3 regions of the Exiguobacterium sp. SH3S3 genome follow, and region 3 is predicted to be linked to each of the others. Evidence: riboswitches for the same ligand, from Rfam matches in the RefSeq annotation. Region 3 holds a riboswitch; each other region holds the start of a gene.
What was found. A riboswitch is a leader RNA that binds a small molecule or an ion and turns the genes downstream of it on or off. The one in region 3 is predicted to bind S-adenosylmethionine.

Region 1: it holds a riboswitch for S-adenosylmethionine, as region 3 does, so the genes downstream of both, EVJ28_RS07885 (MetQ/NlpA family ABC transporter substrate-binding protein) here and EVJ28_RS03550 (Na+/H+ antiporter NhaC family protein) in region 3, are expected to answer to the same signal.
Region 2: it holds a riboswitch for S-adenosylmethionine, as region 3 does, so the genes downstream of both, metK (methionine adenosyltransferase) here and EVJ28_RS03550 (Na+/H+ antiporter NhaC family protein) in region 3, are expected to answer to the same signal.

What each region holds. Positions count from the first base shown of each region.
Region 1 covers NZ_SJUU01000006.1:171,680-179,763, reverse strand. Annotated here, with positions in the region: gene EVJ28_RS07895 (aminotransferase class I/II-fold pyridoxal phosphate-dependent enzyme) at 1-585, shown strand, start outside; gene EVJ28_RS07890 (iron-containing alcohol dehydrogenase) at 582-1,598, shown strand; SAM riboswitch class I at 1,640-1,743, shown strand; gene EVJ28_RS07885 (MetQ/NlpA family ABC transporter substrate-binding protein) at 1,821-2,642, shown strand; gene EVJ28_RS07880 (methionine ABC transporter ATP-binding protein) at 2,652-3,686, shown strand; gene EVJ28_RS07875 (methionine ABC transporter permease) at 3,658-4,320, shown strand; gene EVJ28_RS07870 (Spx/MgsR family RNA polymerase-binding regulatory protein) at 4,351-4,746, opposite strand; gene EVJ28_RS07865 (DUF302 domain-containing protein) at 4,919-5,302, shown strand; gene EVJ28_RS07860 (hypothetical protein) at 5,418-6,719, shown strand; gene EVJ28_RS07855 (hypothetical protein) at 6,741-7,982, shown strand.
Region 2 covers NZ_SJUU01000002.1:155,372-163,455, reverse strand. Annotated here, with positions in the region: gene EVJ28_RS02560 (Gfo/Idh/MocA family protein) at 85-1,083, shown strand; gene EVJ28_RS02555 (iron-containing alcohol dehydrogenase) at 1,152-2,315, shown strand; gene EVJ28_RS02550 (glucose-6-phosphate isomerase) at 2,422-3,774, shown strand; gene ytkD (RNA deprotection pyrophosphohydrolase) at 3,873-4,346, shown strand; gene EVJ28_RS02540 (alpha/beta hydrolase family protein) at 4,327-5,088, shown strand; gene pckA (phosphoenolpyruvate carboxykinase (ATP)) at 5,118-6,689, opposite strand; SAM riboswitch class I at 7,007-7,126, shown strand; gene metK (methionine adenosyltransferase) at 7,258-8,084, shown strand, end outside.
Region 3 covers NZ_SJUU01000003.1:35,068-43,151, forward strand. Annotated here, with positions in the region: gene EVJ28_RS03545 (GGDEF domain-containing protein) at 1-1,288, shown strand, start outside; SAM riboswitch class I at 1,387-1,482, shown strand; gene EVJ28_RS03550 (Na+/H+ antiporter NhaC family protein) at 1,552-2,835, shown strand; gene EVJ28_RS03555 (TVP38/TMEM64 family protein) at 2,872-3,504, opposite strand; gene trhO (oxygen-dependent tRNA uridine(34) hydroxylase TrhO) at 3,727-4,668, shown strand; gene EVJ28_RS03565 (divergent PAP2 family protein) at 4,786-5,211, shown strand; gene EVJ28_RS03570 (PucR family transcriptional regulator) at 5,315-6,538, shown strand; gene ald (alanine dehydrogenase) at 6,670-7,800, shown strand; gene murB (UDP-N-acetylmuramate dehydrogenase) at 7,873-8,084, opposite strand, start outside.

The DNA.
Region 1 (8,084 bases), on a different contig from region 3:
CTCATGGTCGTCCACGACTTCGCCTACGGCAGCATCGGTTTCGACGGTCACGTCCCGCCGAGCTTCCTGCAGACGCCGGGAGCGAAAGACATCGGCATCGAGGTGTATACGATGTCGAAGGCGTTCAACATGTCCGGCTGGCGGGTCGCTTTCGCCGTCGGCAACCGCGACATCATCGAGGCGATCAACACGTATCAGGACCACGTCCATGTGAGCGTGTTCTCGGCCATCCAAGAGGCGGCCATCGCCGCGCTCGAGTCACCGCGTTCGCTCCGGGACGACTTGTCACGGTTGTATGAGGCCCGCCGCGACCGGCTCGTCGACGGGTTACGTCAGGCCGGATGGGACATCACGGCCCCGAGCGGCTCGTTCTTCGTCTGGGCGAAAGTGCCGGACGGGGACGCCAAATCGTTCTCGCATAAGCTGCTCCACGAGGCAGGGGTCGCCGTGACGCCGGGCTATTTCTTCGGCTCAGAAGGCGAGCGGTACGTCCGGTTCGGACTCGTCTCCGCCGAGCCGAAGATCGACGAGGCCGTCGAGCGGATCGAGAAACTGTTCGCGACGTATGAAGAGGTCCGGGCATGATCCGCCAAGCCGTGCTCGAGTACGACCATGCGGATGACGCGCTCGAGCGGCTCGATGAATTGATCGCTGGCCGTCGTGCTCACGTGCTGCGCGGCCAGAACGGTTTTGACGTCGTCAAGCGCGTCCTGCCAGCGATCACTGCCTATCCGACATCGCTGTTCCGTGGCGAATGCACGGACGCGGAGGTCGAACGGCTCCGTTTGAAGGATGTGGATGTCCTCCTTGCCGTCGGTGGGGGCAAGCTCGTCGATACGGCGAAACTCGTCGCTTACCGGCAAGGTGTCCCGCTGATCGTCATCCCGACGCTCGCCTCGAACTGTGCCGCCTTCACACCGCTCAGCGTCATCTATGACGAGCAGGGCGCCTATGACCGCTACGACGTGTTCCGCGTCGTCATCGAGCGGGTCATCGTCGACGCGAGGGTCGTGACGGACTCGCCGTACGACTACTTCCGAGCCGGCGTCATCGACACGGTCGCCAAGTTTTACGAGGCCCGCTATTTGAGCGGCGACAGTTCGGCTGATGCCGGCGTCAATACCGGTCTCGCCTTGGCCGAGCAATGCGGCCGGCTCGTCGAACTCGACTTGAGTGAGTCCAGTTTCACCGCGTATGGGCCAGAGACCCGGTTCGCGGTCGATCACATCCTTGCCGTCGGCGGTGCCGTCGGTGGTTTCGGGGACGCCGGGACACGCGTCGCCGTCGCCCACGCCGTCCACAACGCGCTCAGCCGCTTCGAGTCGACCCATCCGTTCTTACATGGCGACAAGGTCGGCTTCGGCCTCCTTGTCCAAGAACGGTTGCGTGGCTCGTCTGACGCCCCGTATTTAGAGGCGTGGCTCGCCAGGATCGGCGCGCCGACGTCACTTGAGACGCTCGGACTCGTTCCGGCCGACATCCCGCAACTGGTCGACGCGGTCCGGGCCGAGACTGAATTGCAACGCTCACCCGTCCCGCTCGATATTGACTATTTGAAAATAATTTTTGAAAATTCAGTATTTTCTGTTTACAAATAAAAGGATTAAAAGTAAGATGATAACAATTAAATAAGACCGATAGCTTATCAAGAGTGGTGGAGGGACTGGCCCTATGAAACCCGGCAACCAGATCGTAACGATCATGGTGCTAATTCCAACAGACGAAACGTCTGGGAGATGAGCGTGTCCGACTGTCTTTGACTTGTCGTGCCCGCCACTCTTTATGAGTAGCGGGCTTTTATTTTGGAGGAGGAATCATTCATGAACATCAAACAGAAAACAGTACTCGCAGGAACATCTCTACTCGCGGCCATCGCCTTGTCGGCGTGCGGCCAATCGGACGCGAGCGAAGCGCTCAGCACAGAATCCCTCACGATCGGCGTGACAGGCGGACCGCACCAGCAGATCGCCGAGAAAGTAAAAGAACTCGCAGCCGAGGATGGCCTCGAGCTCGACATCAAAGTGTTCAACGACTACAACACGCCGAACACGGCGCTCGACGAAGGCAGCCTTGACGTGAACAGTTACCAGACGCTGTCGTTCCTCGAGCTGCAGAAGTCGGACAAAGGCTATAAGATCGACGACGTGTTCAAGACGGTCGCTTTCCCGATGGGGCTCTATTCGGATAAGCTGACGGACATCAAGGAGTTGAAGGAAGGCGATAAAGTCGCCGTCCCGAACGACCCGGCGAACGAACTTCGGGCGCTGCGCCTGTATGAGACGGCCGGACTCATCACCTTGAAAGAAGGATTGACGGACAAGGCGACGAAACGTGACATCGCCGAGAACCCGCTCAACCTCGAATTCATCGAGCTCGAGGCGTCACAGCTCCCGACCCAGCTCCCGGAAGTCGCGCTCGCGGCCATCAACACGAACTTCGCGATGGGTGCCGGCCTATCGATCAATGAGGACGCCTTGTTCCATGAAGACACGGTCGACAACCCGTACCCGAACTACGTCGTCGTCCGTACCGACAACAAGGACGATGAAGTCGTCGAGACACTCAAATCTTACTACCACTCGGACGAGGTCCGGACGTTCATCGAAGAGACGTTCAACGGCTCGATCGTCCCAGCGTTTTAAGGAGGCACTATGATCGCACTCAAACAGATCTCAAAAACATTCACGGTAAACAAAGGGACCGTCACTGCGCTCGACGACGTCTCGCTGACGATTGAAAAGGGCGAGATCTTCGGCATCATCGGTCGGAGCGGCGCCGGCAAGAGCACGCTCATCCGCATGATCAATCTGCTCGAACGGCCGACGTCAGGTCAAGTCGAGATCGAAGGGCAAGACATCACGACGCTCGACAAAAAAGGGTTATCGAAGCTCCGTCACCGCATCGGGATGATCTTCCAGCACTATAACCTGTTGAAGACGGCGACCGTCGAAGACAACGTCGCCATCCCGCTCCGCCTAGAAGGACTCGATAAACGCTCGATCAGCGAGCGGGTCGACAAGTATCTCGACATCGTCGGACTGACCGATCACCGGAAACATTACCCGGAGCAACTCTCGGGCGGCCAGAAACAGCGCGTCGCCATCGCCCGGGCGTTGGCGCACGAGCCGGACATCCTGCTCAGCGACGAGGCGACGAGCGCGCTCGACCCGGAGACGACCGAGTCAATCCTCGATCTGTTGCTCGAGATCAACCGCGAGCTCGGTCTGACGATCTTCTTGATCACCCATGAGATGGAAGTCATCGAGCGGATCTGTGACCGGGTCGCCGTCATCGACGCCGGCAAGATCGTCGAGGAAGGCGACGTCCTCGACGTCTTCTCAGACCCGCAACATCCGACGACGCGCCGCTTCTTGAAAGCGAACCTCGACGTGCCGAAAGAAGTCGTCGACGTGTTGAGCTCGCACGGGACGCTCGTCAACTTGTCGTTCATCGGTCACCAGACCGAACAGGCCGTCCTCGCCGAGCTGACGAAACGGTTCGGCCTGCTGCCGAACATCATCGGGGGCGGGATCAAAAAGCTGAAAGGCGGTCTCGTCGGCAACTTGCTCGTCCATCTCGACGGGGACCAGGCACAGACCGACCAAGCCGTCCGCTACCTTGAAGCGAGCGGCGTCAAAGTGAAGGAGGTGACGAACCATGCTACAGTTTTGGGAAAATTGGGGTGACTTGATTTGGACGGGCACGATCCAGACGCTGACGATGACCAGCGTCGCGCTCGTCATCTCGACACTGATCGGCTTGCCGCTCGGGACGCTCCTCGTCTTGACGCGGCCGAATGGCCGGCTCGCGAACCGTTACTTTTACGGGGCATTGTCGAGCGTGATCAACGTCGTCCGCTCGATCCCGTTCATCATTCTGCTATTCTTCATCTTGCCGTTCACCCGTTTCATCATGGGGACGACGATCGGCGTCCAAGGCGTGCTGTTGCCGCTCATCGTCTTCACGGCGCCATACATCGCCCGTTTGATGGAGTCGGCACTGCTCGAAGTCGATCGCGGCGTCGTCGAGGCGTACGAGGCGATGGGCATCTCGACGCGGAAGATCATCTGGTACGTATTGATCCGTGAGGCGCGGTCGTCAATCGTGCTCGGTCTGACGATCGCGACGATCGGTCTGATCGGTGCGACGGCGATGGCGGGTCTCGTCGGTGCGGGTGGACTCGGCGATATCGCCTATCAGTACGGGCATCTCCGGTTCGAGCCGGAGGTCATGTACGTGACGATCTTCGTCTTGATCCTGCTCGTGCAGTCGATCCAATCATTCGGCAACCGTTTGGCGGCCCGACTAAAGAAAGCCTGACAAAAGAGCGTCGCAAAATTTGCGGCGCTCTTACTGTTTGTCTAATAGTCGTTTCAAGTCGGCGATCCGGTTATGCCGCGGGATGAACGTCCGGATTTCTTTCTCGCTGAACCCGATCTGGATCCGGTTGTCATCGACGACGATCGGACTCTTCAAGATCTGTGGATGCGTCGCGACAAAACTGTACAGTTCGCGGAGCGACATCTCGTCGAGCTGGTCGGCCGCTTGTTTGTAGACACTTTTTTGGACAGACAAGAGATCGGTCGTCCCGTTTTCGGTGAGCCGGAGCATCTCCTTGAACTCGGTGAACGACATTCCTTGGTCGGTCAATTTCTTCTCGATGAACGGGATATTCTGTTCGCGTAACCAATCGAGCGTCTTGCGGGAAGAACTGCAGCTTGTATGCGTGAATACGGTGACCGTCACGACAACCACTTCTCCTTTGCGTAAGTATGGACTCTTTTATTTTCTCTCATTACTACGAGTCGAACGCGGAATATGTTTCAAATCACATATACTTTTTCAAAACGACGATACGATTTGTTTCAGACTAGTTCGGGTACATGACGAGAGAGACAACAAACAAGGAGGGGCTTATATGTTTGATTATACGGTGAAGACGGATCAGTCGGTCGAAGCAGTGGTCGAGAAGTTGAAAGCGACGCTCAAGGACGAAGCGTTCGGCGTGCTGTGGGATTTCGACTTGAGTGATACGCTCAAAGAGAAAGGTGAAGCCATCGACGGGGACTATCGTATCCTCGAAGTGTGCAACCCGAAAGAGGCCAAGAAAGTCATCACGGCGCACCGGGAGGGTGGCTACTTCCTGCCCTGCAAGCTCGCCGTCTTCACAAAAGACGGGGCGACCCACGTCGGGATGCCGAAACCGACGAAACTGATCGAATTGATCGAGGACGAGTCGCTCCAGTCCATCGCACTGGATGTCGAGACGAGACTGACACGCGCCATCGACCGCAGTGTATGACACGTCGATACTTACCTCGTTCGCTTTATGCGAGCGGGGTATTTTTTTGTGCCCTACTCCACTAAGTAAGATAATGGTAAAATTGGAATGGGGTTAGATGAAAGGGGAAGTCGCTTTGAAAAAACAACTCATACCGGTCGCGCTGTCTTGCCTGCTTCTAGCGAGCTGTTCCCAAACTAAGACAGACGTCATCAAATTGGATTATATCGACGCACACTGGAGAGTCAGCGCCTATTCGGCCGACAATCACATCATTCTTGAAGAGGCACATGAGACGTTGAGCGCCTGTACTGGTCCATTGACGACCGATTTGTCGGGTGACTTGACGGTGCTCGATACGGTCGTCGCGGGACGAACGCCTATCTCGATGAGCGTGAACGATAATGCATATAAACGCGTCACGTACGTCAAAGGGGATCAATTTTACGCCGTCTGCCAAGACAGCATTTCAGAGCGTCTACGGGCGGAAGTCATTCCCTCGTTCCCGGACTATGTTGACACAGAAAACGGAATCCGGATTGAGTGTCTTCCGTCTGTACGTCCGGGCGACGAATTCGCAAAAGAGTCTCTACGTAACGAAGAAAATTTAAAGGACAACGGCAATGAAGTGACACCGTTCTTCGACTCGCTCATTCAATTCTCCCCCGCATTTCACGGTGAAATCGAAATTCGCGTCGCTGGACGGGCGATGTTGTTCCCGTTGCTAGCGTTCGAACCTGCGATGGTGGGATTGGGGCAGACCGACGTCGCGATCGGTTACAATGAAGCCGATGAAATGCCTTACATATTGCTGTCGTACGGAAACGGTTATTTTACGATGATCCCGCTAGAGATTTCTCCGGAGATCGACGAAAGCAAGTCTGCCTATCATGAGTTAAAAGTAGAGCGGATTCCGCTCGAAGGGGAGCTCGTACCTGGGACTCGTTATCCGGTCTACGAATTCACGTATGATAAAAACGGAGCACCCGTCATGGACATCGTGACGATCGAGTTCAATCAGAACGAGCTCGTCTCAGAAAACACTCCGGAAACAGATCAGGCGTCACAAGTAAATCCATGGCTCAATTTGGATGAGGAGCCAAACATTTATCTCCATAAAGAGCCTTTTGATGGCGTCGCCGTTCAGGAGTATCCTTTCATCTTGAACGCAGCCGGCATCAAAATGGACGATCTCGTTCAAGCGATCGACGCCGCAAAACCGTCAAAACGATCTGGGAACGAGGGTGAGTATAGATGGTTGACACTAATTGATGGATTGAAAGGTCAAGAGTTCAAGGTGACGTACAAACAGCGCTCGAAAAAGATGGACGTCTTCTTGACGGATAAACTAACCGATGAGACTTACAAACTGACGAGTGAAGGGGCCGAGACGTTCCTGTCCTACTTCCCAGAATTGAAGAGTGACGTCGATAAGTGAGTTAAGAAAGCGAGGACTGTTATGAAAAAGATAACGTTGCTGTGGATGGGCATGCTCATCTTGACAGCGGGCTGCTCAGAAAAGGCTGAAGTCGTCCGCTACGATCATATCGACGCCCATTGGCAAGCCGAGCGGATTTCGAGCGGGTCACGAGAAACAGACGTGGACGCCGAGGGTATCTTGAAACAATGTGAAGCAAGTAAGTTGCTGTCAACTATCGAAGGGGACCACTTCACCGTACTCGGGATGGCGTATGCGACCCGAATGCCGTTTATCGATAACGATGCGGAAGTATACGCCTTCAACGAAGTGTCATACGTCGAAGGGGATGCGGTCTATGCGTTCTGTAAATCGGATCAGTTAGAAGGGTATCGGGCTGTCGCGCTCGATACGCGCCCATCCTATTTAAAAGATAAGACGGGAGTCGAGTTCCCGCTACTGCCTACCATCGAATTGGCGTCACAAGAAGTGCGGGACGCGTTACATAAACCGGACGCTATTTATAATGATGGACAAGAAGTTCGCCCGTTTTTAGACACTCTCTATACGATTTCTCCAGGGTTCAATGGGGGCATCGAGTTCGGGATTGGAGATGGCGGCGTGTTCTTCCCATATTTTGATTTCGGCCCGTATCTCGCCAAGTTTGATAGTTACGTAGCAATTGGATACGACATCTCGACGAACATGCCTTATCTGCTATTGTCTCAAGACGGAATTAATTATGGGATGTACGCCTTGAGCGACAGCGATCTCGTTAACGGTGTGGACAGTCTATCCGTGCGATCACTGAGTAAAGGTGGCAAGATGGACTCAATGTCGCCGCTCTCGTTATATGAATTGACTTATGAGACGGAAGGACAGACAAAGACAACGACCGTCTCGATCCGATTCAAGAAGAGCCCACTCATCACCGAAACGGCGGATACCGATGCTGTTTCGATCGGTTATGTCCACAAATATATGTACGAACCCGGTGTCTCATTTAACTATCCGGATGCAGTCAGCATCAGGGGGCAAGGCTATGAACGGTTGACCGAGGCGCTCGAGACGGGGACACCTTCGACCAAAAGTGGGGAAGCGGGCGAGTACATGTATTTGACGCTGCTGAAAGGAAATCGTGGTCAACAGTTCGAGTTGAGTTACCACAAACGTTCGCAGAAGGTTGATGTCTTCGTGAAAGATATGGACACGGACGAACAGTTCAAGTTGTCGAGTGAAGGTGCGAAAATATTCCATGAACTTTTTCCCGGTGCCGTGGAGTAAGCAGAACGTTTGGTTTGATGAGACTTCGGCTGCAGCGACGATTGGCGGTGTCGATGAATCCGCCAATCGCGCGCAACTGACCGAAGAATCGACAACTACGTA
Region 2 (8,084 bases), on a different contig from region 3:
CCTATTCCAAATAGGTCGCCTTTTTTTTGTACAGGAAATTGAATAGACGTTCCCGAAAGAGAATTAGAGAAAGGAGTGGTCTACATGAAGATTGGAATCATCGGGACAGGGGGCATCGCCACAAACGCACACATCCCGCATTACATCGCGGCCGGGGCGGACGTCGTCGCGGTCATGAACCGGACACGGGAGCGCGGGGAGGCGGTTGCCCGTCAGTTCGGGGTTGAACGGGTTTATGACACGGTAGCAGACATGCTCGATAGCGAGCAACTTGATGCGGTCAGCGTCTGCACACCGAACGCCCTGCATAAAGACCATGTCATCCAGGCGCTCGATGCCGGTTGTCACGTCCTTTGCGAGAAACCGCCGGCCATTTCGGAGCGTGAGGCGGACGAGATGTTACAAGCGGCCAAACGGGCCGGCCGGACGCTCCACTACGGCTTCCATTTCCGGCATCGGACGGACACGCAACTGCTGAAACGCTTGATTGACTCAAATGAACTCGGTCACATCTATGCGGCGACCGCGCTCGCCCTAAGGCGCCGTGGCATCCCAGGTTGGGGCGTGTTCACGGACAAGGAGCTCCAAGGAGGCGGGGCGCTGCTTGATATCGGCGTCCATATGCTCGACCTCGCCCTCTATTTGATGGATTATCCGAAACCGGTCGACGTGATCGGTCATGTCGGACAGTATCTTGGGACGCGTCCGGGTGTCGGGCTGATGGGGGACTGGGACGCCGACAACTTCTCGGTTGAAGACACGGCCCGGGCGATGATCACGTTCGAGAACGGGGCCTCTCTCTTTTTAGATGCGAGCTTCATGGCGAACATCGGGCCGAAGGATACGATGAACGTGGAACTGAGAGGGACAATCGGCGGGGCATCGTTGTTCCCGCTCACGATCCACACGGAAGAACATGGCGCTCTGTTTGACAAGACGCCGGCTCATTTGACGTTACAAGACCCGTACGCGACACAGATTCGCTCCTTCCTTGAGGCGTGTCGGCATGAGCCGTCATACGAGCAGGCCGAACAGGCGGTCCTGCTTCATCAAATCATCGACCGCATATACAGTCAGGGCTAATCACTTTTCAATCCAGAAAAACAGGGTATATAGTGTAGGTGTTACATATTTTTGAAGGAGGATGACTTATGCACAACTTTGAATACAAAAACCCAACGAAATTGATCTTCGGGACGCATCAGATCGAGAAGCTCACAGGGGAGCTCAAAGCGCTTGACGCGAAGAAAGTGATGCTCGTCTATGGAGGCGGGAGCATCAAGAAGAACGGGACGTATGAGGAAGTCGTTGCTGAATTAAACAAAGCGGACATCGAGTTCGTCGACTTCTCAGGTGTCGAACCGAACCCGCGGATTGAAACGGTGAGACGTGCGGTCACGAAAGCGCGCGAAGAAGGCATCGACGCCTTGCTCGCGGTCGGCGGCGGTTCAGTCATCGATTGCACGAAATTGATCTCGGCAGCGATCCCGTATGACGGCGACGCATGGGACATCGTCCTCCGTGACCATATCCCGACTGAAGCGGTACCGTTCGGGACGGTGCTCACGCTCGCGGCGACAGGTTCTGAGATGAACTCCGGTTCGGTCATCACGAACTGGGAGACGCAAGAGAAATATGGTTGGGGCCACCCGCTCGTCTATCCGACGTTCTCGATCCTCGACCCGCGCTATACTGTGTCGGTGCCGAAAGACCAAACGATCTATGGCATCGTCGACATGATGAGCCATTGTTTCGAGCAGTACTTCCACCCGAACCACGCTCCGGTCCAAGAGCGGATGACCGAAGGCGTCTTGAAAGCGGTCGTCGAGTCGGCACCGAAGCTCGTCGACGACTTAGAGAACGTCGACTTACGTGCCATCATCTTGTTCGCAGGCACGATCGCCTTGAACGGGGTCTTGCAGATGGGCGCTTCTGGCGACTGGGCGTCGCACAACATCGAGCACGCCGTTTCGGCTGTCCATGACATCCCGCACGCCGGCGGCCTCGCCATCCTCTTCCCACGCTGGATGGAGCACGTCCTTGAAGAAGACAACGCGGCACGGTTCGCACGACTCGGGACAGAAGTATTCGACGTCGAACCGGGTGCGACCGACGTCGAGACGGCGAAACGCACGATCACAGCGGTCCGTGCCTTCTTCGACCAACTTGGTGCGCCAAGTTCGCTCCGCGACTATGAGATCGACGAATCGACGTTCGAGGCGATCCTTGATTCAGCGATGAAACGTGGAGCGTTCGGACGTTTCCGTACACTCGAACGCGAAGACGTGGCTACGATTCTCGAGCTGAGCAAATAAGGCGATTTGATGCCTATTTTGCAATAATGATTGAACGAATCCGTCGTTTCCGTTTATGATGGGTCATGTATGGCTCTTAGATGAGCGATTTAAAGGAGGAAATGCCATGTCAACAGTACGTTTCGATTATTCTAACGCCCTGTCTTTCGTCGGGGAACACGAAGTCGATCAAATGCAAGAAACGGTGAAAGCACTCCATTCGGTCATCCACGACCGGAGCGGTGCCGGCAGCGATTTTCTAGGCTGGGTCGACCTTCCAACGAATTTTGATACGGATGAGTTCGCACGTATCAAAGCGGCCGCTGAACGAATCCGCGACAACTCAGACGTCCTCGTCGTCGTCGGAATCGGTGGGTCGTATCTCGGCGCTCGTGCAGCCATCGAGATGCTGCAACATTCATTCTTCAACGTGTTGTCAAAAGAGGAGCGTAACGCCCCGCAAGTCTTCTTCGCGGGCCACAACATCTCGTCAACGTACATGACGGAGTTGCTTCAAGTACTCGAAGGCAAAGAAGTCTCAGTCAACGTCATCTCAAAATCGGGAACGACGACAGAGCCGGCAATTGCTTTCCGTGTCCTCAAGCAGTTCATGGAAGAGAAGTACGGCCAAGACGGCGCACGCGAGCGCATTTATGCGACGACAGACCGTGCCCGTGGCGCTTTGAAGACGCTCGCTGATGCAGAAGGTTACGAGACGTTCGTCATTCCGGACGATGTCGGTGGACGGTTCTCTGTCCTCACACCAGTCGGTTTGCTTCCAATCGCGGCGGCAGGCATCGATATCGATGCCCTCATGGAAGGTGCGCGTGACGCGGAAAATGCCTACAGTTCACCTGAACTTTCAGAGAACGAGGCGTACCAGTACGCGGTCGTCCGTAACGCCATGTATGCGAAAGGTAAATCAATCGAACTTCTCGTCAACTACGAACCGGCACTCCACTATGTATCAGAGTGGTGGAAACAGCTTTACGGCGAGTCGGAAGGCAAAGACAACAAAGGGATCTTCCCGGCGGCAGTTGACTTCTCGACTGACCTCCACTCGATGGGACAATACATCCAAGAAGGTCGCCGCGACTTGTTCGAGACGGTCATCCGTGTCACGAACGTCCGTCACGCTTTGAACGTCCCTGAAGACGCACAAGACCTCGACGGCTTGAACTTCCTTGCCGGTGAGACGATCCAATTCGTCAACGACAAGGCGGCAGAAGGAACGCTCCTCGCCCACACGGACGGAAACGTGCCGAACCTCGTCGTCGAATTGCCAGAGATGACGCCATATCATCTCGGCTACTTGTTCTACTTCTTCGAGAAGGCGTGCGCGATGAGCGGCTACATTCTCGGAGTCAACCCGTTCAACCAGCCAGGTGTTGAAGCATATAAAGCGAACATGTTCGCGTTGCTTGGAAAACCAGGTTACGAGGAACAAAAAGCTGAGCTTGAAAAGCGCTTAAACCAATGATTTATTGTAGGTCCGCCTCGGCGGGCCTATTTTTTTGTTTGAAACTAGGGTGAGACAAGGTAAAGTGAGAGTAGACACGGGAAAGAAAGGGATGGACTATGTTGACATTCACGGACTACTATCACAATAAAGTCGAGTTGAGCTTCGAGCACTATCCATTTTCGGATACGCCGCTTCACGTCTGGGTCGTCGCCCGCTATGCGGACAAATGGGTGCTCACGAAGCATAAGCAGCGCGGACTCGAATTTCCGGGAGGGAAAGTCGAACCCGGAGAACACGAAGACGACGCGGCGATTCGGGAAGTGTACGAGGAGACGGGAGGTGTCGTCAAGACGCTCCATTATTTAGGGCAGTACCGGGTGCTCGGGCGTGGTGACACCGTCATCAAAAATATTTATTTTGCGGAAATCGAACGGTTCGAGGATCATCCGGCCGTCGATGAGACCGACGGGGCCGTCTTGTTGGACACGTTACCGACGAACCTGCTCCGTAACGGCCGCTACAGTTTCATGATGAAAGATAAAGTGTTGCCCGAAACGATGAAAGTACTCCATGACAAAAAGTTGGTTTGATCGAGTCGACGTCCTGCCTCCTTATGCGGGATACCCCGTTCATCGAGGTTGGTACGAGACGAGTGACGGGGAAGAAGTCGTCGCCTACACGATCACGCCAAAACGCCCGAACGGCCAGGTGCTGTTTTATTTACGAGGCGGCACCGGGAGGATTGGTGACGTCCGGTTGCCTCGGCTAATGCAATTCGCGGCGAAAGGGTTCCATGTCGTGGCGCCGGTCTATCGCGGGAACCACGGGGGAACCGGAAAAGAGGATTTCGGAGGCGCCGACTTAGAGGACGTCGTGTCTCTGTATGACCGCGTTAGCCGGACGCACGAGACGATCCACGCCCTCGGCTTTTCCCGGGGCGGCATGATGGCGTTGTCGCTCGCATCAAAACGTCCCGTCACGTCGGTCACGTCGTGGGCGGGTGTGACGAATTTGGAATGGACGTATGAAGAACAGCGTTCGATGCGGAAGATGTTGCGCCGGATGACCGGGGGAGACCCGGCGGCGGTCCATGAGGCGTATGTCGAACGGTCTCCGCTCTTCAAAGACTGGCAGGCGCCGACGCTACTCATTCATGGGACGGACGACGAGCAAGTCCGGCTTCGTCATGCGACCGCCCTCGCCGACAAGATCGGTTCGCAAGCAGAGCTTTGGATCTTGCCGTTCGCCCATCAGCTCCCGTTCTGGGAAAAATGGAAGACGACGGACCGAGCGATGGATTGGATGTTGGCGATTGCAAGAAAAAATGACTAGTACCCGAGCGGGGTACTAGTCATTTTGAGTTAGAAGACGATTGGGCCGGCCGCGATGACCTTCTCACTCGCTTTCGTGAATCGTTTAAAGTTTTGTTGGAACTTCAAGGCGAGCGCTCGCGCTTCGACATCGTAATGAGCCGTATCTTTCCAAGTGTCACGTGGGTTGAGCACGTCTTGTGGGACGCCGTCGATATGGACTGGGATGTCGACGTTGAAGATGTCGTGCTTCACAGTGTCGACGTCACGCAATTGACCGTTGATCGCGGCGTTCACCATGGTCCGTGTGTAGCTGAGCTTCATACGCGACCCTTCACCGTAAGCCCCGCCGGTCCAACCCGTGTTGACGAGGTAGACGTCGACGTTATGCTGTTCGATCAACTTGCCGAGCATGTCGGCGTATCGTTCCGGGGCGAGCGGCAAGAACGGTGAGCCGAAGCAAGTCGAGAACGTTGCTTGTGGCTCGGTCACGCCGCGCTCCGTCCCGGCTAGTTTTGATGTGTAGCCAGATAGGAAGTGATACATCGCCTGCTCTTTCGTCAACTTGCTGATCGGCGGGAGCACCCCGTAAGCATCGGCCGTCAAGAAGACGATCGTGTTCGGGTGACCGGCCCGTGAAGGGAGCATCGCGTTATCGATGTATTGAATCGGATAAGCTGCTCGCGTATTTTCGGTGAGCGAGATGTTTTTGTAGTCGGGTGAGCGGTCTTCGTTCAAGATGACGTTTTCGATCAACGATCCGAAACGGATGGCGTCATAAATTTGAGGTTCGTTCTCACGCGACAAGTTGATCGTCTTGGCGTAGCAACCGCCTTCGATGTTGAAGATGCCGTCTGGTGACCAACCGTGCTCATCGTCACCGATGAGATGCCGTTCCATATCGGCCGATAGCGTCGTCTTTCCCGTGCCCGATAGTCCGAAGAAGAGCGCCGTCTCCCCGGCGTCCGAGACGTTGGCCGAGCAATGCATCGACAAGACGTGCTGTTCAGGTAATAGGAAGTTCATGACCGAGAAAATCGATTTTTTAATTTCGCCGCCGTATTCTGTTCCCCCGATCAGAATGGTACGTTTGGCGAACGAGACGAGGATAAATGTTTCTGAGTTCGTCCCGTCAACTGTTGGGTCGGCCTTGTAGCTCGGTGCATAAATGACCGTGAACGGGTCAAACGCAGCTCTCGTCGGCCACTCTCGCAAGAACAACTGCTTCGCGAACAAGCTGTGCCACGCGTACTCGGTGATGGCGCGTACAGGTAGCGTGTAGTGCTCGTCAGCTCCAGCCGAAGCTTCGAGATAATACAGCTTCTGTTTCGTCTCGAGATGGGTGAGGACTTTGTCGAGAAGAGCGGTGAACTTTTCTTCTGCGATCGGCTGATTGATCGGCCCCCAGTCCACTAACGAGTTGCTGACTTCATCTTGGACGACGAATTTGTCTTTCGGTGACCGTCCTGTGAATTTCCCTGTACTGACCGATAAAGCCCCGTCTTTCGTCAGTACGCCTTCACCGTTACGAATGGCTTCTTCCACCAGTTCTGGAACCGTTAAGTTCCGTAATACATCGGCACCCTTAATTAATTCTTCGATTTTCAGGAGCGTAGTCGCCATCCTGAATCCCACCTTTCCCCTAAATAGATGTGGATGAAATCCGCATACTTCCGCGTTTAATTAGTATGACATTTTCATTATATGTGACACACTAATCGAAAACAAGCATTTCTTTACCCTTTAAAGTAAGCGCTTTCTTACAAAGACATTCTAACATATTCTGTATAAGCGGGGAGTGAAAAAACGGAAACCGTCAAAAAAATGTTTGATATTTCACAAACATAAATGATTTCCGTGATTACGAAGAAATTTACAAATTAAGCAGATACGCTTGACAGAACGGTATGGCATTTATATGATGGTGTTCGTAACGGATACTCTTATTCTGAGCGGTGGAGGGAACAAGGCCCTACGAAGCCCAGCAACCGTCCGATCCTGTAGTCTTTTTCGGAAAAGGTGCTATCCTGAAGCGAAGCGACAGCTTCGAACGATAAGAGGGTAAGGAAGAACGATTCAACCTTTCCCATTGAACGTGGCGAAAGGTTTTTTTCATTACCGTCCCAAAGCAACGCGTAAGGGGAACGAGTACCGTCCACACATCACCCTTATTAATAGGAGGTTTTTCGAAATGTCAAACTTGAACCGTCGACTTTTCACTTCGGAGTCCGTCACTGAAGGACATCCGGATAAAATTTGTGACCAAATCTCAGATGCGATTTTGGATGCAATTTTGGCTGAAGATCCAAACGCCCGCGTTGCGGCTGAGACGTCTGTCACGACAGGTCTCGTGCTCGTAGCTGGTGAAATCACGACATCGACTTACGTGGATATCCCGAAAGTTGTACGTGAAACTGTTCGTGAGATCGGCTACACGCGCGCCAAATATGGTTTTGACGCTGAGACTTGTGCTGTACTCACAGCAATCGACGAGCAGTCAGCAGACATCGCACTCGGTGTCGACCAAGCGCTCGAAGCTCGTGAAGGTCAAATGACTGACGAAGAAATCGATGCGATTGGTGCCGGTGACCAAGGCCTCATGTTCGGTTATGCAACGAACGAGACACCTGAACTCATGCCGCTCCCAATCTCACTCGCTCACAAATTGTCACGTCGCTTGGCAGAAGTCCGCAAAAACGGAACGCTCACTTACCTTCGTCCAGACGGTAAGACGCAAGTAACTGTTGAATACGACCAAGACAACAACCCGGTCCGTATCGATACGATCGTCATCTCGACGCAACACGCAGAAGACATCACGCTCGAGCAAATCCAAGCGGACCTTAAAGAACACGTGATCGCAGCAGTCATCCCGGCTGAACTCATCGATGCCGAGACAAAGTACTTCATCAACCCGACTGGCCGTTTTGTCATCGGTGGACCACAAGGTGATGCAGGTCTTACAGGACGTAAAATCATCGTCGACACATACGGTGGATATGCTCGCCACGGCGGTGG
Region 3 (8,084 bases):
ACTCGGCGGTGAGACCGGTCTTGGCTTCTATTCGCAGGATTCGTTCGTCCCGCTCATCGGTCTGATCAGCGCCATCATTTTGAACACGGTCGTTCAAAAGTATCAAGTCGGCTGGTGGTTCCGCGTCGATATCCCAGTCCGTGATTTTCTGAATATCGCTTTTTACACGTACATCGTCAGTTTCGTCTTCATCCTTGCCGCGTCGTTCTTCCGTGAGACGAACTTGCTCGTCGTCAGTAGCATCGCGGCCGCCCTCACGTTCTTTATTAAGCGGTTGATGATCCAAAAAGGGCGCCAAGACGCGTTCAAGTCATTGATCGAACAGTACGATGAAGCGAAAGAGGCCGTCTCCCTGTCTCAAAGCGAGGCCCAGGCGATTGAAGTGTTCTTGAGTCAATGTGAGCGCCTCAACCAATATGATAAAGGGTTTGTCGAGTTCGTCCTGTTCGACCGAACGCTCTATTTCGATTTGTTGACGCGACAGCCGATCGACCGTCCGATCGTCTTCGACTTGATTGAAGCGCGCCATCCACACGCCAAGTCTGTCGATTATGAGATGCGCTTCGAATGGGACGCAGCGTTGTCAGAAGCGTTTCATGACGATTACCACAGCTTCATCTCGGTCCAGTCAGAAGAGATTGACGGGATCCGCACACGCATCGTCATGATCGGTGAACACGTCTATGGCTATCCGCCCATCATTCAAAACGAGATGATGAAACTGTTGAAGTCGTTCAACCGAACAATCAGCCGTTGCCACGAACGCGACCGCCTATACACGGAAAGCCGCACCGATAGCTTGACGCTGCTCGCCAACGCGCGCGCGTTCTACGAGTATGGGATTCAACAAATCTCGGACGGCTCGATGTACCCGATCTCAGTCGCGATGCTCGACATCGACTTCTTTAAAAAAATCAATGACACGCACGGTCACCAAGTCGGAGACAGCGTGCTCCAAGAGTTCGGACGGCGAATCCGGCAAGTGCTCCGGACCGATGACTTTGCGGCCCGTTACGGGGGCGAGGAGTTCATCTTGCTGCTCAATCATTGCGACGTCGACCAAGCCGTCGATATCGCCGAACGGATTCGACAGAAGATTGAAGATAAGCCGTTCCGTGTCGATGGGGTCGATATTCCCGTGACCGCCTCGATCGGCGTCGATACGATTCAAGCGTTCGGCGACAAACGGCTTGATGATACGATTCGTAACGCTGACCGGGCCCTTTACGTCGGCGGCAAGTACGCCGGTCGTAACCGCGTCGCCCATTATAATTTTTTGACGACATGACTTCCCCCCGCGTCCATTGGCGCAGGGGGATTTCTGTTGACAACCCGACTTGAAACAGGTACGTTAGAAAACGTGTCTAACAACTACATCATGACGACTTTTTATCAAGAGAGACGGAGGGACTGGCCCTTAGATGTCTCGGCAGCGGGTAACCCGTGCCAAATCCAGCGAGCGTTCTGCTCGAAAGATGAAAAGGGTGTCTCTTACAGAGAGCCTTTTTCGGAAGGCTCTCTTTTTCTATTCTATGAAATGAGGTGAATCGATTGGAACAACCAACAGCTAACAAATGGGCGCTCTTGCCCTTGCTCGTCTTCCTCGTCTTCTTTATCGGGGCAGGTATTTATTATGGTGACTTTTACAAGTTCCCGGTGCTGATCGCGGCGTTGATCGCTTTAATTGTCGCCGCGATGATGACGAAAGGAAGCGTCACACAGACCGTCGAACGTATCGCCCAAGGCGCCGGTAATCCAGGTATCTTGATCATGATATTCATCTTCCTGCTCGCTGGCGCGTTCTCGAACGTCGCCGGTGCAATCGGTGCGATTGACGCGACGGTCAATGCGGCGTTGACGTTCCTGCCGCCGTCACTCTTACTGAGCGGATTGTTCGTCATCGCTGCCTTCATCTCGATGGCGATGGGCACATCGACCGGTACGATTGCCGCGCTCGCCCCAATCGCGCTCGGCATCCATCAAGAGAGCGGGGTCAATATCGCGATCGCGGCCGCGGCCGTTGTCGGCGGGGCCATGTTCGGAGACAACTTGTCATTCATCTCAGATACGACAATCGCCGCCGTCCGGACACAGCGGACGAACATGCGTGACAAGTTCCGGACCAACTTTTGGATCGTGCTCCCGGCCGCAATCATCACGACCGTCCTGTTAGCCGTTCTCTCAAGTGGAGAATCGACGATTGAAGTGGCCGCGTTCGAATGGTACAAATTGATTCCGTATCTCGCCGTCATCGTCCTCGCCTTGACCGGACTGAACGTCATCCTCGTTTTGCTCGGCGGCATCGCGCTCGCTGGCATCATCGGACTGATTGACGGAAGCTTGGCCGTCACGTCTTACGTTACGGCGATGGCCGACGGTATGATGGGCATGGCCGAGATCTCGCTCTTGACGTTATTCATGGGCGGACTCGTCGGGCTCATCTCGCATAACGGTGGACTCACCTATTTACGAGATGCACTCACGTCACGGATTCAGCGCCGGGCTGGTGCGGAATGGAGCATCGCCGGGCTCGTCAGTGCGACGAACGTCGCGACGGCGAACAATACGATCTCGATTCTCGTAGCAGGCCCGCTTGCCGCGAATATCGCCGATACGTATGACATCGAACGGAAAAAGTCAGCGAGCGTACTCGACATCTTCTCGTGCGGGGTACAAGGACTTCTGCCTTACGGGGCGCAGCTCCTCATCGCCGCCGAGTTGACGAACACGGCGTCCCCCGCCCTCGTCCCGTATATGTTCTATCCGTTCCTCCTGTTCATTTGCGGAGGCTTGGCGATCGTCTTCAACTTCCCACGTTTCAAAAAAACCAACTAAGCAAAAATCCTCGAAGGCGGCCGCCTTCGAGGATTTTTATGTTCTTGCTTCACGTTTACGTTTGAGCTCTTCGTTCCGTTTTTTGAAAGCGCGCCGTTTGAGAAGTTCTTCGAGACCGCGACTGATCGCCCACAATACGAGCAAGAGCAGGCCGAGCATCGATAAGCGGAACGGGCTTTGGATGAACTCTTGCCACTGATCACCGATGACCGAGAAGATGATGACGACGAGCAGTTTCCCGAATCCGGCCGCCAATACGAACGTTCGGAGCGGCATTTGAATCAAGGCGAGTAAGTACGTGATCAAACTGACCGGGATGAACGGCAACGAATATAAGAATCCGAGCGAGATTGGACTCATATGGTTGATGCGATCGAGCCAATAGACACCCTGTTTATGTTTTTCGAGCCAACGCGTCATCGGTTTGCGGAACACGTATCGGACGGCGGCGAACACGAGGAGCGTCCCTGCCAAACTGCCGATCCATGACAAGAGAACACCAAGCCAGAAGCCATACGTGGCAGCGTTCGCCGAGATGATCAAGACGAGCGGGAGAAACGGGAAAATCGCTTCTAGGAACGGGGCTCCGAGTCCAGCCCAAGGACCTCCCGGCAGTCCTTGGAGCCATTCGATGATGTTCAATATATATTGTTGTAGTGATGTGAGCATCTCAGTTTCCACCTTCGGCTTTCGTTACTACCTTTTACCCGAATTCGTTCAAGAGGACGCATCCCCCTGCCCTCCTCAAAAAAAATAAAAAGTATTTGCGAAATTTCACTGTGATATCTATCATATAATAATGGACTTGTGGTTGCAGGCAAGTTCATTCGTCGAACGACACAACCCAACGTTCGTTTTCCTGCAAAAAACTGAACACAGGGGAGCAATAACATGGAAACAAAACCAATGCGGGTCTTACTGTACTATAAGTACGTCAACATCGAGGACCCAGAAACACTGACACAACAACACCTCAAGTATTGTAAGGACCTCGGGATCAAAGGACGTATCTTGATTTCTTCCGAAGGAATCAACGGGACGTGCTCGGGCACTTGGGAACAAACCGAACAGTACATGAACGACTTGAAAGCCGATCCATACTTCAGCGACATCGAGTTCAAAATCGATGAAGTCGAAGAGCATGCTTTCAAGAAAATCTTTGTCCGTCACAAACAAGAGCTCGTGACGTGGCGCTTTGATGGCGAGTTCGACGTGCCTAAACAACACGGTGCGTATCTCGAACCGGAAGAATGGAAAGAGATGATGAATCGCGATGATGTCGTCATCCTCGACGTTCGTAACAACTACGAGTACGATCTTGGTCACTTCAAAAATGCGATCAAAATCGACGTAGAGGCTTCTCGTTACATGCCAGACTGGCTCGAGGAGAACAAAGACCTCTACGAAGGGAAAACACTTCTCACGTACTGTACCGGAGGCGTCCGTTGCGAGAAATTTACCGCATATATGCGTGACCAAGGTCACGACAACATCTTCCACTTAAAAGGCGGCGTCGCCATGTACGGCAAGGACGAAGCGACGCAAGGTGAAAACTGGGACGGCGAGCTTTACGTCTTTGACGAGCGCATCAACGTCCCGGTCAACACGGTCAATCCGTCAGTCGTTTCAGCGTGTATGCACTGCGGAACGAAGACGACCCGTTACGTTAATTGTGCCAACCCGGAGTGCAATAAACAACACTTCTGTTGTGAAGAGTGTGAGCCGAAACAGATGCGTTCATGCTCGAAAGAGTGTCAGGAGCATCCACGCAACCGCTTTATCATCGAGAACATCGCGGAAAAACTTCAAGAGACTGAAGGCGTCGTCGGGTAACAAAAATCGACCGAATAGCGTCGCGGGCATTTGCCCGCGACGCTATTTTTGACAGAAACTTTACGTCTAGCGCGGCATGGAATCGGGTATAGTGTAGATACTATTGTCAGACAGGAAGTGACTGAATTGCTCTTTAACGAACCGTTACTCGCCGCAATACTGGCCTGGTTTATCGCACAGGCGGCCAAACTTGTGACCGAACTCATTCGAACACGTGACTTTGAACTTGAAATTATGTTCGCCTCAGGCGGAATGCCAAGTTCCCATACCTCGACCGTCGTCGCGCTCGCGACCGCGATTGGCCGGGCTGAAGGCCTCGACTCGAGCATGTTCGCCCTCGCGCTCACGTTTGCGACGATCGTCATGTACGATGCGACCGGCGTCCGTCAAGCCGTCGGTTTCCAAGCCCGTCTATTGAACGACTATTTTAAAGGGATCAAGCACGACACACCGATCTTGAACGAACTCGTCGGCCATACACCGTACCAAGTCATCGTCGGCGCATTGCTCGGCCTCGTCGTCGGACTATTTTTCCCCATGTAAACGATACACACGTTCAGGCATGTCGTTCCCCTCTCAAAAACTATCCATCTTTTTGTGAACTTTCACAACAGAGACGGTATAGTGATAGAGAGGAGGAATCGACATGCCTTTTTTACAGAAATCATATGAATCGCTCGACACACTCGCCGAAGCGATCGGGCAAGCGATCCGCGCACCGATCACGATCGAAAATCGCCACCATCAGCTACTCGCCTATAGCACGCATCCCGACTCGACCGACCCGGCCCGGATTGCGACCATCATCGGCCGCCGTGTCCCGGAAGCCGTCATCGAAGATTTGTGGGAAAGCGGTATCCTGCAAGAGCTGATCGACCGAGACGAGCCTGTCGTCATCCCGGCCCGGATGGCCATCGGTCTCAGCGAGCGCGCCGCCGTCGTCATCAAGCAGCAAGAAGACGTGCTCGGCTACATTTGGAGCCTGGCCCGGACGACCCCGTTCTCCGAGCAGGAACTCACCGTCTTGAAGGACGGGGCAAATATCGCCAAGAAACTGCTCATGACGATCGCCATGCACGAACGTCGCATCGATGCCGAACTCGAGCGTTTCTTTTTAGAAGTGCTCGCTTCGCCATACCTCGCTCCCGCACATCGGGAACGCTTGAACGAACTTGCCCCAATCGCCGTCGCGAATCGCCTGACGATCATCGACTGCTTGCAGCCGATCACTCCGCAATTCGCTGAGCGGTTATTTTATGCGCTTGCGACACAAGAAGCGATCGAGGTCGTCCTTCACGCCATCGACGGCCAACAGCTGCTCGTCTGGCACTATATGAAGTCCGAGCTATCTGAAGAAGAGGCCGCCCTCCTCCAGTGGGCCGACCGCTTCGAGACCCAGCTTCAAGACAAGTTCACTGACGCCGAACCTCGCCTCGGGATTAGCCGTCGTTTCTTCGAGAGCGATACGCTCTATGCCGCGACCGAGGAAGCGAGACGGGTCACATCGCTACGCCGGAAGTTCCCGTTCGAGCTCGCTAGTGCCCGGGCGTTCGAGCAGATCGGCATCTATCAACTCGTCCCCGATTTGTCCCGACGGATCGGCCTGCGCCTCGAGACGCACCCGACGATCGAACGGTTGCAGGCGTATGACCAAGTCCACCACACCGAACTCGTGACGACGCTTGAATGGTATTTCTATTTTGACGGGAACGTCAAACGAGTCGCCGCCCACCTCCATATCCATCCGAACACGGTCTTGTATCGGATTCGACGGATCGAAGAACTGACGAGCATCACCCAAGTCTCGCTCCCGGAACGGGCTGCTATTTATTTAGCGATCAAGGCCGGACAATATCGTCAAGACGACTGACCCCCACTTTGTGAAAAATCACAAAGTGGGGGTTGCCGTTTTTAGAATCCATGCTAAAGACAGCGATTTCACTTGGGTCTATACTAGAGGTGTGAACAGATTGTGTCAGCAGATAGAAAGGGGAACTACACATGAAAATCGGGGTATTGAAAGAGATTAAAAATAACGAAAACCGCGTCGCGTTGACGCCGATGGGTGCATCCGTCTTGACGGAACTCGGACACGAGGTGCTCGTCGAGACGGGGGCCGGTATCGGGAGCGGCTTCACGAATATGGAGTACATCGACGCTGGGGCAAGCATCGTCGATTCAGCACAGGACGTTTGGGGAGACGTTGAACTCGCCTTGAAAGTAAAAGAACCACAGCCGTCAGAGTATCAATATTTCCGTCCAGACCTCACGCTCTTCACGTATTTACATTTAGCGGCCGAACCTGAACTCACGAAAGCGCTCGTCAATTCAGGCATGACCGCCATCGCCTACGAGACGGTCGAAGTCGACCGTACGCTTCCGCTGCTCACACCGATGAGCGAAGTCGCAGGACGGATGGCTGCTCAAATCGGGGCGCAAATTTTAGAAAAACCGCATGGCGGCAAAGGGATCCTCTTGGCAGGTCTTCCCGGGGTGCCTCGTGCGAACGTCACCGTCATCGGGGGCGGTGTCGTCGGAATGAACGCGGCCCGCATCGCCATCGGTCTCGGAGCCAACGTGACCATCATGGACATCAGTCCGGCTCGTCTCCGCCAAATCGACGACCAGTTCGGGAACACGATCAACACGCTCATCTCGAACCGCTATAATATCGCGAAGCAAGTCGCCGAGAGCGACCTCGTCATCGGTGCCGTCCTCATCCCGGGCGCGAAAGCACCTAAACTCGTCACGAAAGAGATGGTGCAACAAATGTCACCGGGGTCAGTCATCGTTGATGTCGCCATCGACCAAGGCGGGATCTGTGAGACGATCGATCATATTACGACGCATGACGCGCCGACGTACGAACGCTACGGTGTGCAGCACTATGCCGTCGCCAACATGCCAGGGGCGGTCCCGCGCACGTCGACGCTCGGTTTGACGAACGCGACGATGCCTTATATCGTCGAGTGCGCTCAAAAAGGAATCTTCCCGGCGCTTCGCGAAAATGCAGCGCTCCTCAAAGGGTTGAACGTCATCGACGGTACGGTCACATACGAAGCCGTCGCCCGTGACCTCGGCTACACGTTCGTACCAGCCTCTGAAGCCGTCACGAAGCAGCTCCACGCGTAATCGAACACATCCGAAATATGCGGACAGAAAGACGCCCGAACGGAAAATCCCGTTCGGGCGTCTTGCGTATGTTTATGCGTTTTCGACGGCGATGTCTTCACCGATGATTTTCACTTCAGGTTCAAGTTCGATCTCAAACTTCTGTTTGACCGTCGCTTGGACGTGACGAATGAGCGAGATGTATTCAGTCGCTGTCGCCTGATTGATATTGACGATGAAGCCCGCGTGCTTGAGTGATACTTCCGCCCCGCCGATGCGCTTGCCTTGCAGTCCGCAATCTTGAA